DNA from 3 places in the Rhodococcus sp. NPDC076796 genome. Region 1 is predicted to be linked to each of the others. Evidence: predicted binding sites of a transcription regulator. Region 1 holds the regulator's gene; each other region holds the start of a gene.
What was found. The regulator LexA, encoded in region 1, represses DNA repair genes until DNA is damaged. The targets are predictions, from matches to a motif close to CGAACANNTGTTCG.
Positions count from the first base shown of each region.

Region 2: a site for LexA is predicted at 1,857-1,870, ahead of AB0366_RS17405 (DUF222 domain-containing protein). Genes of this name have one in related genera too.
Region 3: a site for LexA is predicted at 2,698-2,711, ahead of AB0366_RS09690 (DUF222 domain-containing protein). Genes of this name have one in related genera too.

Region 1 is NZ_JBFBMS010000003.1:309,731-313,779, reverse strand. It holds gene AB0366_RS11660 (acyl-CoA dehydrogenase family protein) at 17-1,159, shown strand; gene lexA (transcriptional repressor LexA) at 1,236-1,919, opposite strand; gene AB0366_RS11650 (hypothetical protein) at 2,304-2,687, shown strand; gene nrdR (transcriptional regulator NrdR) at 2,802-3,266, shown strand; gene hrpA (ATP-dependent RNA helicase HrpA) at 3,279-4,049, opposite strand, start outside.
Region 2 is NZ_JBFBMS010000005.1:82,812-86,860, forward strand. It holds gene AB0366_RS17405 (DUF222 domain-containing protein) at 1-1,818, opposite strand, end outside; gene AB0366_RS17410 (ASCH domain-containing protein) at 2,000-2,398, opposite strand; gene AB0366_RS17415 (endonuclease/exonuclease/phosphatase family protein) at 2,406-3,458, opposite strand; gene AB0366_RS17420 (TIGR03084 family metal-binding protein) at 3,559-4,049, shown strand, end outside.
Region 3 is NZ_JBFBMS010000002.1:926,844-930,892, reverse strand. It holds gene fmdA (formamidase) at 1-721, shown strand, start outside; gene AB0366_RS09705 (hypothetical protein) at 737-1,231, shown strand; gene AB0366_RS09700 (hypothetical protein) at 1,237-1,383, opposite strand; gene AB0366_RS09695 (aldo/keto reductase) at 1,741-2,607, opposite strand; gene AB0366_RS09690 (DUF222 domain-containing protein) at 2,808-4,049, shown strand, end outside.

The DNA of each region.
Region 1 (4,049 bases):
GAACAAGGAGACATTCGTGGAACGCACACTTTTCGAGCCCGAGCACGAGCTGTTCCGGGAGTCCTACCGGAAATTTCTCGATCAGCACGTAGCGCCGAACCACGCGAAGTGGGAAGAGCAGAACATCGTCGATCGCGGCGTCTGGGTCGAGGCCGGTAAGCAGGGCTTCCTCGGAACGGCAGCGCCCGAGGAGTTCGGCGGCGGCGGAGTCAAGGACTTCCGCTACAACGCCATCGTCACCGAGGAAACCACCCGCGGCGGGTACAGCGGTATCGGGTTCACCCTGCACAACGACGTCGTCGCGCCGTACCTGATCGATCTTGCGAACGACGAGCAGAAGCAGCGCTGGCTCCCCGGATTCTGCTCCGGCGAACTGATCACGGCGATCGCGATGACCGAGCCGGGCACCGGAAGCGACCTGCAGGGCATCAAGACCAAGGCCGTACGTGACGGTGACGACTGGGTGCTCAACGGCTCGAAGACGTTCATCACCAACGGAATCAATGCCGATCTGGTGATCGTCGTGGCCTGCACCGACCCCGAGAAGGGCGCACAGGGCTTCAGCCTGCTGGTCGTCGAACGCGACATGCCCGGATTCGAGCGAGGCCGCAACCTGGACAAGATCGGCATGAAGGCCCAGGACACCGCCGAACTGAGCTTCACCGACGTTCGCGTGCCCGCCGCCAACCTGCTCGGCGACGAGGGCATGGGCTTCATCTACCTGATGCAGAACTTGCCCCAGGAGCGGCTCTCCATCGCCGTCGTCGCTGCCGCGGCGATGGAATCGGCGCTGGACATGACCATTCAGTACTGCCGTGACCGCAAGGCGTTCGGAAAGTCGATCGGCAAGTTCCAGAACACGCGCTTCGTGTTGGCGGAGTTGGCCACCGAAACCACCGCCACCCGCATCATGGTGGACAAGTTCATCGAACTGCTCAACGAAGACAAGTTGACCGTCCAGGAAGCCGCGATGGCGAAGTGGTGGACCACCGAGAATCAGGTCAAACTGATCGACCGGTGTCTGCAGCTGCACGGTGGCTACGGCTACATGAAGGAATACCCGATCGCCAAGGCGTACATGGACTCCCGTGTGCAGACCATCTACGGCGGCACCACCGAGATCATGAAGGAGATCATCGGCCGCGGATTGAATCTGTGATCCGCTGATCTTCAGACATGCGAAGGGCCGCAGCACATGTGCTGCGGCCCTTCGCATGTCGATACGGTGACGATCCCTAGAGCTTGCGCATCACGGTGACGACCTTGCCGAGGATCGCGGCGTTGTTGCCCGGAATCGGCTCGAACAGCGGATTGTGCGGCAGCAGCCACACCTCGCCCTTGGACCGCTTGAACGTCTTGACGGTGGCCTCCCCGTCGATCATCGCAGCGACGATGTCGCCGTTGTCCGCCACGGACTGCTGACGAACCACCACCCAGTCGCCGTCGCAGATGGCCGCGTCGATCATCGATTCACCGACCACCTTGAGCAGGAACAGCGAACCCTGACCGACCAGCTCGCGGGGGAGCGGGAACACGTCCTCGACGGCCTCCTCGGCCAGAATCGGGCCGCCTGCAGCGATCCGGCCCAGCACCGGCACGAACGTCGGGGTCGGCAATCGATCCTGATCCTCCGATGCCTGCGATCCGTCGACCGCCGCGGCAGCCTGATCGGCCTGCACCTCGTCGAGACCGCGGACATCGACGGCGCGGGGGCGGTTGGCGTCGCGCCGGAGGAAGCCCTTGCGCTCGAGGGTGCGGAGTTGGTGAGCGACGGACGAGGTCGACGTCAGACCGACCGCGTCACCGATCTCCCGAATGCTCGGTGGGTAACCGCGCTCGGTGACCGAAGCGCGAATGACCTCGAGTACCTTCCGCTGCCGCTCGGTCAGACCCGCACTGATGTCGGTGCCGACTTCCATGGCCTTGGATGTCGGTTCCGCAGCGGGCTTACCCGCTGCTTCCTTCGGTGCGGTGGCCCTGGCTCCGGTCGTCTTGGAACCGGTTGTCGTGGAACGCGTGGTCGACCTCGTCGAGGTCTCGTCCTTCATGCTGTCGGCCTCCTGCTGGTGTCCTGGATCCGGTCTGCGGGGTAGGTCTGCGCGGACTGGAGTTGATGGTGTCGACTCGTGTGGCGTGTGGTTTCTGACACGAATCTAGCGTGTATCAGCTGTTGAATCAAACATCTGTTCGACTCGTGTCGCGTTTTCTGCAGACTTTGTCGGAGGCTCGTGATAGAACTTCGAACAAGCGTCCATCGAACGCCTGATCGAATAATCGATCCAACGAGCGAAGACGAGGTTCCGATGACCATCATCACCGATCGCCCCACCGCCGCCGGTGTCCGTGCCCGATCCACTGTCGTCGAGCGTCGTCGCCGGGCGCGTCCGGTGTTGCACGGTCTCGCCACGCAACCGGGCCCGTGCCTGCCCGTCCTCGACCCGTCGTGGACCGACGTCACCGATCGCGAGGTGGCCGATCGCGAGTTCGACGCGACCTCGGCGCACTTCGCGAGCCAGCCGGTTCGGATTCGCTCGCTGATGTTGTGGATGTTGGCGGTCCTGGTCGTCGCAGGCGGACTGATCGGCATCGCGAACCTGCGGGCCGTTGCCCCCGATGCAGGCGCGCAACCGGCGGGTGTGGTCGAGGTGCACGACGGAGCTGTCGTCGAGTACACGCCCGGCAGATGACCACCGGCCCCGTCGGGTTCGAGAAGACTGAGTATCCTCGACAGACTGCCCCGATGTGCGTGCTCGTCTGTGCGTGTTTGTCGTCGGAGCATCGGCTACGACGGAGGATCCCTCATGCATTGCCCGTTCTGCAGGCATCCCGACTCACGCGTGGTCGACTCGCGTGAGATGGACGAGGGGCAAGCAATCCGGCGGCGTCGCTCCTGCCCGGAGTGCGGTCGTCGATTCACGACCGTCGAGGCCGCAGTGCTCGCAGTCGTGAAACGCAGCGGCGTCACCGAGCCGTTCAGTCGCGAGAAGGTCGTCAAGGGAGTCCGACGTGCCTGCCAGGGCAGAGATGTCGACAACGACGCGCTGAACCTGCTGGCACAGCAGGTCGAGGACGCCATCCGTGCAGCGGGATCCGCGGAGATCCCGAGCAACGAAGTGGGGTTGGCCATTCTCGGTCCGCTCCGCGATCTGGACGAAGTGGCCTACCTGCGCTTTGCTTCCGTCTATCGCTCGTTCAGCTCGGCCGAGGACTTCGAGAAAGAAATCCACGAACTGCGCAAGCACCGCGAGTCGGCAGACATCGACTGACAGTCCCGCCCGTCAGCGACTCTGGTCCGAGATCGCCTTTTCGATACGCTTCTCCGATACCGGATACGCCGTGCGAATGCCCTGGGCGAACAGTCCGACGCGCAGTTCCTCGATCATCCAGAACAGTTCCTGTACCCCGGAACTGTTCTTTCTGCTCTCCGGCAGCGAATCCAACAGTCGCCCGTACGACGCGTACACCCGATCGAGTACGTCCATCGCCGCCGCGTCCCGGCCCGCACTGCTCGGCAGCGTCGCCAACCGCTTCGTCGCAGCGGCGAGATAGCGCGGCAGGTCCGCCAATCTGCGAGAACCGAACTCGGTGACGAACCCGCGAAAGATCAAGCCGTCGAGCTGTTCCCGAACGTCGTCTGCCGGCTCACCCGAGGAGGAGTGCAGTTGCGCGGACAGTGCCAGGGCAGCAGTCAACACCGGGCGAACCAGGGCCAGCACCGCGGCGGTACGCTGCGGAACCTCCGCGTCGACGAGTGCCCTGAGCTTGTCGAAGGCCTCGGGATCGCGTACCGGCCCACCGTGCGCATCCATCGCTTCCTCGACCGCCAGAGCCCGGCATTCTTCGAGGAGCGCATCGACTCCGCCGTACGGATTCTGGCCCAGGGCAAGGCGTTCGGCGGTCGGTAGTCCGGCCAGCAATGCCTTGGTTCCCTTCGGTGCCGTCGACAGCAGCAGGGCTCGGGTTCCCGACCGCATTGCGGCCCGCGCCTCGGCGGGGGTGCTGAGGACCCGCACCGCGACGCCCGGTCCCTCGGGTACCAACGCCGGGTA
Region 2 (4,049 bases), on a different contig from region 1:
TCCCGCCGGCCTCGGAGTCGACGAATCACGCTGATGCGCTGTCCCTCTCGGCTTCGAGTGGATCTTCGGTAGGTGGCTGAAGTCCGCGAGTTGCGTCGTGCCGGGAACGGTGACTGCGGTGGTGCCGGCATCGGAGATCCAGAACTCGACACCATCGGCGAGCATGACAGGAGTCCACAGGCCCATGGTCTTGAGGCTGTGGTGGTAGCGGCACAGGCAGTGCAGGTTGGTGTCGACGGTCCAGCCTCCCGTCGAGGGGTTGCGATGGAAATACGGGACGATGTGGTCGATCTCGCACTGCTGGGCCGGGACGTCGCAGCCAGAATGTCGGCAGGTGCGATCGCGATACCGAATACGTTCTGCAAGTGCAGTAGTGGGCCGATAGACGAGCGCTCCGGGTGGTGGCAGCACAAGACCGCCGTGCCCGTCCGGGTGCAGTGCGAGCCCGAGCGCGGGATCTGCGGCAATCGCGGCTTCGAGTTCGGCAACGAAGGTGTAGGTGCCGCGATACGGCGTGGCGACACAGCTGCTTCGCGGTGGTTGTGCGGACTCCTGCGCCCGCGGGGGCCGAGGAACAGAACCGCCGACGCGACGACGACCGCGGCCCAGCGGATGAAACACCACATGCGACCTGCTGCCCTCGGACCTGCTGTTCCTCGTCTTGCGTGCCTTCGATCCCCGGGGCTTCTTCCGGCCACCTCTCGATCCGCTGTGGTTCGATCGGCTGTGACTCGGCCCGCTGCTGCCGCTGCCGGCCCTGCTTACGGCACCCTTGTCTTCGGTGCCTGCGCCGTTCTCGGTGTCGGTGTCGGGGGTGAGGTCGAGGTCGATGAGTGATTCCAGGTCTTCGCCGTAACCGAGTGTCTCGGCAAGGTTGCGTGCCTCGGTGAGAAGAACCTGCCAGTGAGCGTTGTCGGCGAGTTCCCGGGCGTACTCGGCATCGATGGTGCCGTGCCCGGACAGGTGAGCAGGATTGGACAGCAGACCGGCGAGCGTGGCGAGGTCGACCGTGATCACCGTCAGCGGCGCACGCCGATCCGGGCGTGAGGTATCGGCCGTGCACGGGTTTTCCTCGGTAGGTTCGCACATGCATGCCATCGAAGACTCCTGTTGCAGCAGAGCGACATACGCGGCCGCACGCTTCTGCCCTCGGGTCCGTGAATCGCGCCGACAGACGGTGGCGGCCATCTCGTTGATGAGTTGCCAGGCAGCTGCGGCGTCGGACGCGGTGAGGTCGGCCTTCAGCGTCGACAGCACATCTTTGTCGGTGTACGTCACGTTGGTGTGCCGTTCCAAGTCCTTGCGTAGAGCGGCAGCCTGCTCGGGTGCGATGCGAAACATGATCGACCAGATTTCCGTCGCCAGCGGGCCCGGTGACAGGCGTCGTGCAGCGCACAGAACCTCGCCTTGGACGGCTGTCGCCGCGTCATGCGTCAGGTTGTGGGTACAACGGTAAATCGCGCGGACGCGAGGCAGATCGAGTTCCCCTGCCTCGAACGCGGCCGCGACGGCAGGAAGCCGAAGTCGAAGGTCCATACCGACCTCGGCGTATGTGTTCGCGACGGTCTTCGAGCAACCCAGGACGTGCGCAGTTTCGGACGCCGCATAGTTGCCCGCGTCCTGAATGACATCACCGACGAGGACGTTCTGATGAATACACGTATCCCAGATGGCGGCGGCCAGAGCGACCTTGCGAGCGCACGCCTGATTCTCCAGAATCGCGACGTCGCGGAGCTCGCCCAGCACTGCGCTGTCGATGTACGGCTTCGATTGTGGGCCGAGATAGGCCGCGAACCGACTGCGCGTCGATGTGGTCACTGTGTCATCGCCCCCCGGCAGATGGTCCAACAAAAAGTAGAACGTGCGTTCGATGGTACGCCCATGCGACACGTCCGTCAACACCAATAGTGTTGCGGCGAAACAGAATCGACGTGCACGCGCCTATACACCCACCCACCGACACGAAGTCTCGACCCTGACGCCGGGTCAGGGCGCGCGGTCACACGAGTGTGAACCGCTCCAGCACCACTTGGGTGTCGTCGTTCACGGTGAAGTGTGGATCGCCCAGTTCTTCGCGGACCTCCGCCGACTGCCAGAACCTCTCGTGCCCAGCCCGCCACTGCGCGACATCGATGTACCCTTCACCCTCGTCGAGGGCGTGGCGCAACGAAACGTCCTTCAGCGCAACGATATCGACCGCAGCAGTCTCGATGATTCCGACCACGACACCCGTCGAATCCACCACCGCGCCGCGTTCGCCGACTCTCGGCAGCTCCTCGTCGACATACTGCGCCAACAGGCTTGCTGTACTGGTCTTCTCGCCGGAAAGAACGGCCGCGACCAGGGCGTCCCGCAGAGGGCCGGGGTACGCGAATTCGACAATCGGTAGATCGGTCACGCACCCATCATATTTCGATGTCGGCCCATACCAATCGGTGGTCAGAGGGATGCTCGGCCTGATTCGGCCAATACACCTGCGAATCGATCACCGTCAGATCGTCCGAGGGCAACACGTAGTCCACCCGCAAGTCTCCCGGCGTCGGGTCGGCGAAATCTGCTGTGTCCGTGCCGTGTTCAGCCGAGGTGGGTGCCGGATCCTGAACCCGAGGAAGGTCGAGGACCTGCGCGATGGCACCGGCAACCGAATCGCCGTCGACCGGATCGCTGTTCTGATCGCCCAGCATGACGAACGACGCTCCGTCCTCCAGCCCGCCGCGCCCCCCGTTGTCGTCGTAGAGGTAGTCCGCACCCGAGATGTAGTCGGCACTGAGCCTGATCTCGTCGTGGTTGCGCTTGCCGTTGCGGTCTTCGGGTCCATCGAATGACGGGGGAGTGGGGTGCGACGCAAGCACGTGCAGCGTCTTCCCGTTCACGTCGATCGGCACGTCCCAGTGCGATTTGCTGGACAGTCGGAGCTGGTCGGACACGTCGCCGTAGTAGTCGCGCGGCAACAGCGAATCCGGCATGTCCTTCCACAGAAAATTCTGGAACGTGCGTACCGAATCGGTCGCGATCGGGAACTTCGAGTACACGACCATCCCGTACTGGCCCGGGAACTGGCCGAACCCCCAGGCGTCGCCCGGCCCGCCGAGCTCGCCGTCTCGGTCCAGGTCGAGTCCCGAATCGACGCCGGTGTTCACGGGCGCAGTGAAGAAGTGTGGGTACTGCCCGTCGAGGTAGTTGTCGTTGAACAAGGCCACTGCGTCGTCGCCCGAATAGTCGAACTCGTTGACCAGCAACACATCCGGTGAGTTCGCGGCGATCACATCGGCGACCGCGCTGGCCTGCGCGTCCTCGCCCTGCAAGTCGGTCACCAGTTGCCCGTCCACCGGCCGATTGAGGCTGGCATTGAACGTCGCCACCCGAATGCTCGACGGTGCATCCGTGGCGGCGTCCGTGGAAGAGCAACCGGCGGCCATGACGGCGAGGGTAACGGTGATGGCCACGAGTCTCGACATTCTCACGCTCGTCACCGTAGAGACGGCAAGCGAACACGAGGTTACGAATTAACAAGCAGGCGTGCTTGCTTTTTTCGGGACCTCCTGTGAAGCTGGGTTCATGGCAGACCTCGACCTTCTCGTCGACGACCTCCGCGCCGAGGGCAACGACCTCGATGCACTCGTGGCCGAGTTGACTCCGGAGCAATGGGCGGCACCGACACCGGCCGCGGGCTGGACCGTCGCGCACCAGATCGCGCATCTTTCCTGGACCGATCACGTCGCGGAGCGAACTACGTCCGCAGCGTCCGGCGATACCGAGGCCAAGGAGGAGTTCGCTCTCACTCTGAAGAAGGCATGGGAGAACCCCACCGGCTTCGTCGACGAGGCTGCCGAAGAAGAATCTCGTAACCCGAACCTCCTGAGCGAATGGCGAACCCGACGCACCGCCATGACGGACGCGCTGATGCAGGTGCCGTCCGGGACCAAGATCGACTGGTTCGGCCCCCCGATGAGTGCGGCGTCCATGGCCACAGCGCGTCTGATGGAGACCTGGGCGCACGGTCAGGATGTCGCCGACGCGGTGGGCGTCACCCGCGTTCCCACCGACCG
Region 3 (4,049 bases), on a different contig from region 1:
CCGTGAAGGTGCGCTGATCGCCACCGATCCCAATCGGGTTCCGCCACTGGCTCTTGCACCCGAGCTCGACGGTGCGATCCTCGGTTCGTTGAGCGGTGACGAATTCAGCCGTGTCGCAGGCGAAGCCGCACGCACCGCACCGCCACGCGAGAACGGTGGCAACCAGGACATCAAGAACCTCACCAAGGGAACCCGCGTCTTCTACCCGGTGTTCGTCCCGGGCGCGAAGCTGTCCTTCGGTGATCTGCACTTCTCCCAGGGCGACGGGGAGATCACGTTCTGCGGTGCCATCGAAATGGGTGGCTTCATGGACCTGCACGTCGACCTGATCAAGGGCGGCATGGAAACGTACGGAGTGAGCGAAAACGCGATCTTCATGCCCGGCAACACCGCACCGCAGTACTCGGAATGGATTGCCTTCTCGGGTATTTCGGTGACCGTCGACGGCGAGCAGAAGTATCTGGACTCCGACCTGTCCTACCAGAACGCCTGCATGCATGCGATCGACTACCTCACCAAGTTCGGCTACAGCCCCGAGCAGGCGTACCTGCTACTGGGCTCGGCCCCGATCGAAGGACGCCTGTCCGGGGTGGTGGACATCCCGAACTCCTGTGCCACCGTGTACATCCCCACTGCGATCTTCGACTTCCCGATAGCGCCTTCTGCGAGCGGGCCGTTCCAAATCGACCCGGGAATGGGAGCGCCGAGGGCGCAGTTCTGACTGATTTCTCCTGATATGCCGCAACTGTGGATGCTCGAGGACATGGAGCCGTGGCCCGACGAACCTGCTGTAGGGGCGGTGTTCACACCGACGACGTACTGGGCGTCACCCGACCGCATGGACCTGCCCGCCGAGGTGTGCACCGACGTTCCCGCTCGGGTCGAGGCCGTGGATATCGATGGCAGAACGGAGTGGATCGCTCACCTCGGTGACGGCTTCACCACGATGATGTCCGGCAACATGGTCGGGGACGTGATGTTGCACGGCTGCTTGGTGTGGGACAGATACCTGTGGTTGGACTTCAGGACGAGACCGCGGGGAAGCGCTCGCGTGCTGGATCGCCCAGGATTCCTGGCACAGCACGAGGAACGAAGTCCGACGCCACACCCTGGCATGTTCAGCGTGACGCCGTACGGGCGGATGGAGTACTTCGAACACGGCGCATTACCAATGAGTTTCGGCGTGCAGTGGAAGGTACTTCTGGTCGAGACCGTTGCATCGAATGGTTGAGGATCTCAGTCGTTGTGCTGCCCGTAGTTCACGGTGATGATCTGGTCGACGCGAACCGGCGAGGATTCGATCTGGGTGAGCGCGAGAAGGTCCGCAACGGTATCCGTGCTGCCTCCGAGATATGCACACGGGAAGTCGAAGTGCTGAGCCACGCACCACGTGTGGTCGGCCGGCCACCACAGATTCGGCGAGAGTCCTCTGAGCGTGTCCGCTGCGCGTGAGACGGGACCTCTGAACAGGAAGTAGTTTTCGCCGGCGACAAGGGGTTCGGCGAGCCGTTACGAGCGGGATAATTGATGCGGGCATGGGCGTCGAACACAGTGGGGACCAGCTAGCCCACCGTGGTTTGGGCGACGACCTCGAGACTGTTGTTCACCCAGTGCGCCTCCGAGACATCCTGTTGCAGATCGTCGCCCGACCATTCCGCGCGATAAGAGCTCGACGCCACAGGCGTCAGACTACCGACATCCGGTGTGGCTGAGACAACCCGTTGTGCACGCGAGAAGCGGCTAGGGCACGATCTGTGAACCGGCATCCAATTGCTCGATTTCGGAGCTGTCGAGTACCAGCTGCGCCGCATCGATGTTCGCGCGCAGGTGGGAAATCGACGACGTCCCAGGTAGCGGAACAACAGTCGCCGCGGCGTCGTTGCCGCGATGATGAACCCAGGCCAACGCGATCTGACCGGTTGTCATACCTCTGTTCGACGCGATCCTCGCGAGACTATGGACAAGTGGCGTGTCGTCCGAGCCGGTCAGGCTGCCATGGCCGAGGGGGGAGTGCGCTATGAGTGCGATGTCGAGCTCTGCGAGAGTTGGCAGAAATGATTCTGCCTCTCGGTGGGCGAGCGACCACTGTTGTTGCACAACAGCAATGGGATGTATCGCGTGGGCGCGCCGGATGTCATCGACGGTGACGTTCGACAGACCCAGGTGGCGAATCTTGCCTGCCTGCTTCAGTTCTGCCATCGCAGCGACGGTCTCCTCTATCGGCGTCTCCTCGCTGCGATGATGCAGGTAGTAGACATCGAGGTGGTCGACGCCGAGTCGCTCCAGCGTGCCGTCGATTGCAGTGTGGACGGTGTGCGGATCTGCTCTCACCGACCAGCCGTCGAACCGACCCGACTCGCCCCAATAGACGCCGAACTTGCTGCACAGTGTCACCTGATCGCGATGCGAACCCAAGGCGCGCCCCACAAGTGCTTCGTTGCCATACATTTCGGCGGTATCGAGCAACGTCACTCCGGCGTCGACGGCAGTTCGGACCAAGACTGCAGGATCCCGGTCCGAATCTCCCCACCCATCGTCCTTCAGGCGCATCAATCCCAGACCCTGAATCGGTGGGATGTCCCTTGTCCACGGCGTCGCGTCGGTCATGAGCGATACCGTAGAACCTCGAGGGCAGTTGAGGTCAACTGATGTGCTCTTCGTCGGCGCACTCGGGCGCTCGCTACCGTCCGTAACTATCAAACACGCGTTCGAAAGTTTGTCGGTGGGTCGCGATAGATTCTGTTCATGCTTTCGGGGGACGGCGGATCAGGGGTGGACGGCATCGAGACGGTGCCGCCGCCCCTGAGGTGTCCGATCCCGACCTGTCTGTGCTGGTGGACGCGGTGGAATCCGCAGTCGCGGAGTTGGCCGATCAGGCGTCGGTGGCGTGGTCGAACGCGGACCGGCGTGCGGTGATCCAACGCATGGAAACGGCGACCAGGTCGCTGACCGCGTACTCGTACACCTGGCTCAACGAACTGATCACCCAACACGGCCTCGACATCTACCCGGGCTCGGTGCCGTCGTCGGTGGCATGGATGCTGCGGATCACCCCACGAACAGCAGGCGCACGAGTGCGTCTGGCTGCGGATTTGGGGGATCGCACCTCCTTCTCCGGTGAAGTACTGCCGCCGCTGCTGCCGCACACTGCCGAAGCACTGCGGGCCGGGTTGCTCGATGCCAAGCATGTCCAGATGATCCGCGAGTTCTTTCGGCACCTGCCCAAGGACGTCGATCCGCAGACCCGCGATCTCGCCGAACAGCAGTTGGTGGGCTTCGCATCGACCAGGCGGCCTGACGACTTCGCGCCGTTGGTGGCGAATCTGGACTCGATCCTCAACCCCGACGGCGACTACGACGAAGACGACCACGAGGACGAAGACGGGAAACCGCCGAAGCCGCCCAAGCGACGGGATGCGTTCTTCTACCTCGGCGAACAAGGTGCAGACGGCATGTCGGAAGGAGAATTCTGCGTCGACCCCGAGCTACGGGCCTACCTCGAAGCCTTGTTCTCCAAAGCCGCGAAACCGGGCATGTACAACCCCGCCGACGGAAAACCGATCGTCGACGACGAGAACGACAGCGACGAAGACGACCAGACCTCCGGCGACGATGCCGGCGCACGACCGGAGCCCGAGACCACGCCCCACGAAGCAGGGGCGAGCGATGCAGGATCGGGCAGTGACTCCCATTCCGAGACACCACCGCTACCAGAGCCGAAACACGGGTGGCGAGATGAAGCGGGACTCTGGGGCGACGGTCCATGTGACAGTGACGGCTCTTGCGGTGACGGCCAATGCGGTGACGGCCATTGCGGCGACGACGACTGCGGCGACGACTGCGGAGGTGGCCTCGAATGCGGTTGCGGCACAGGCTCTGACCACACCTCCTCGGACGGCCCTGCTGTCACTCGTACCGCTGGCGGGGATACCGCCGGGCAAGGTGAGAGTCGTGAGGCACGGGACGAGGCGGCGGCGCCCACGCGCGCGGCCGCAGCCCAGCGTGACATCCGCACCCAGAACGAACGCCGTCACGACGCCCTGAAACTG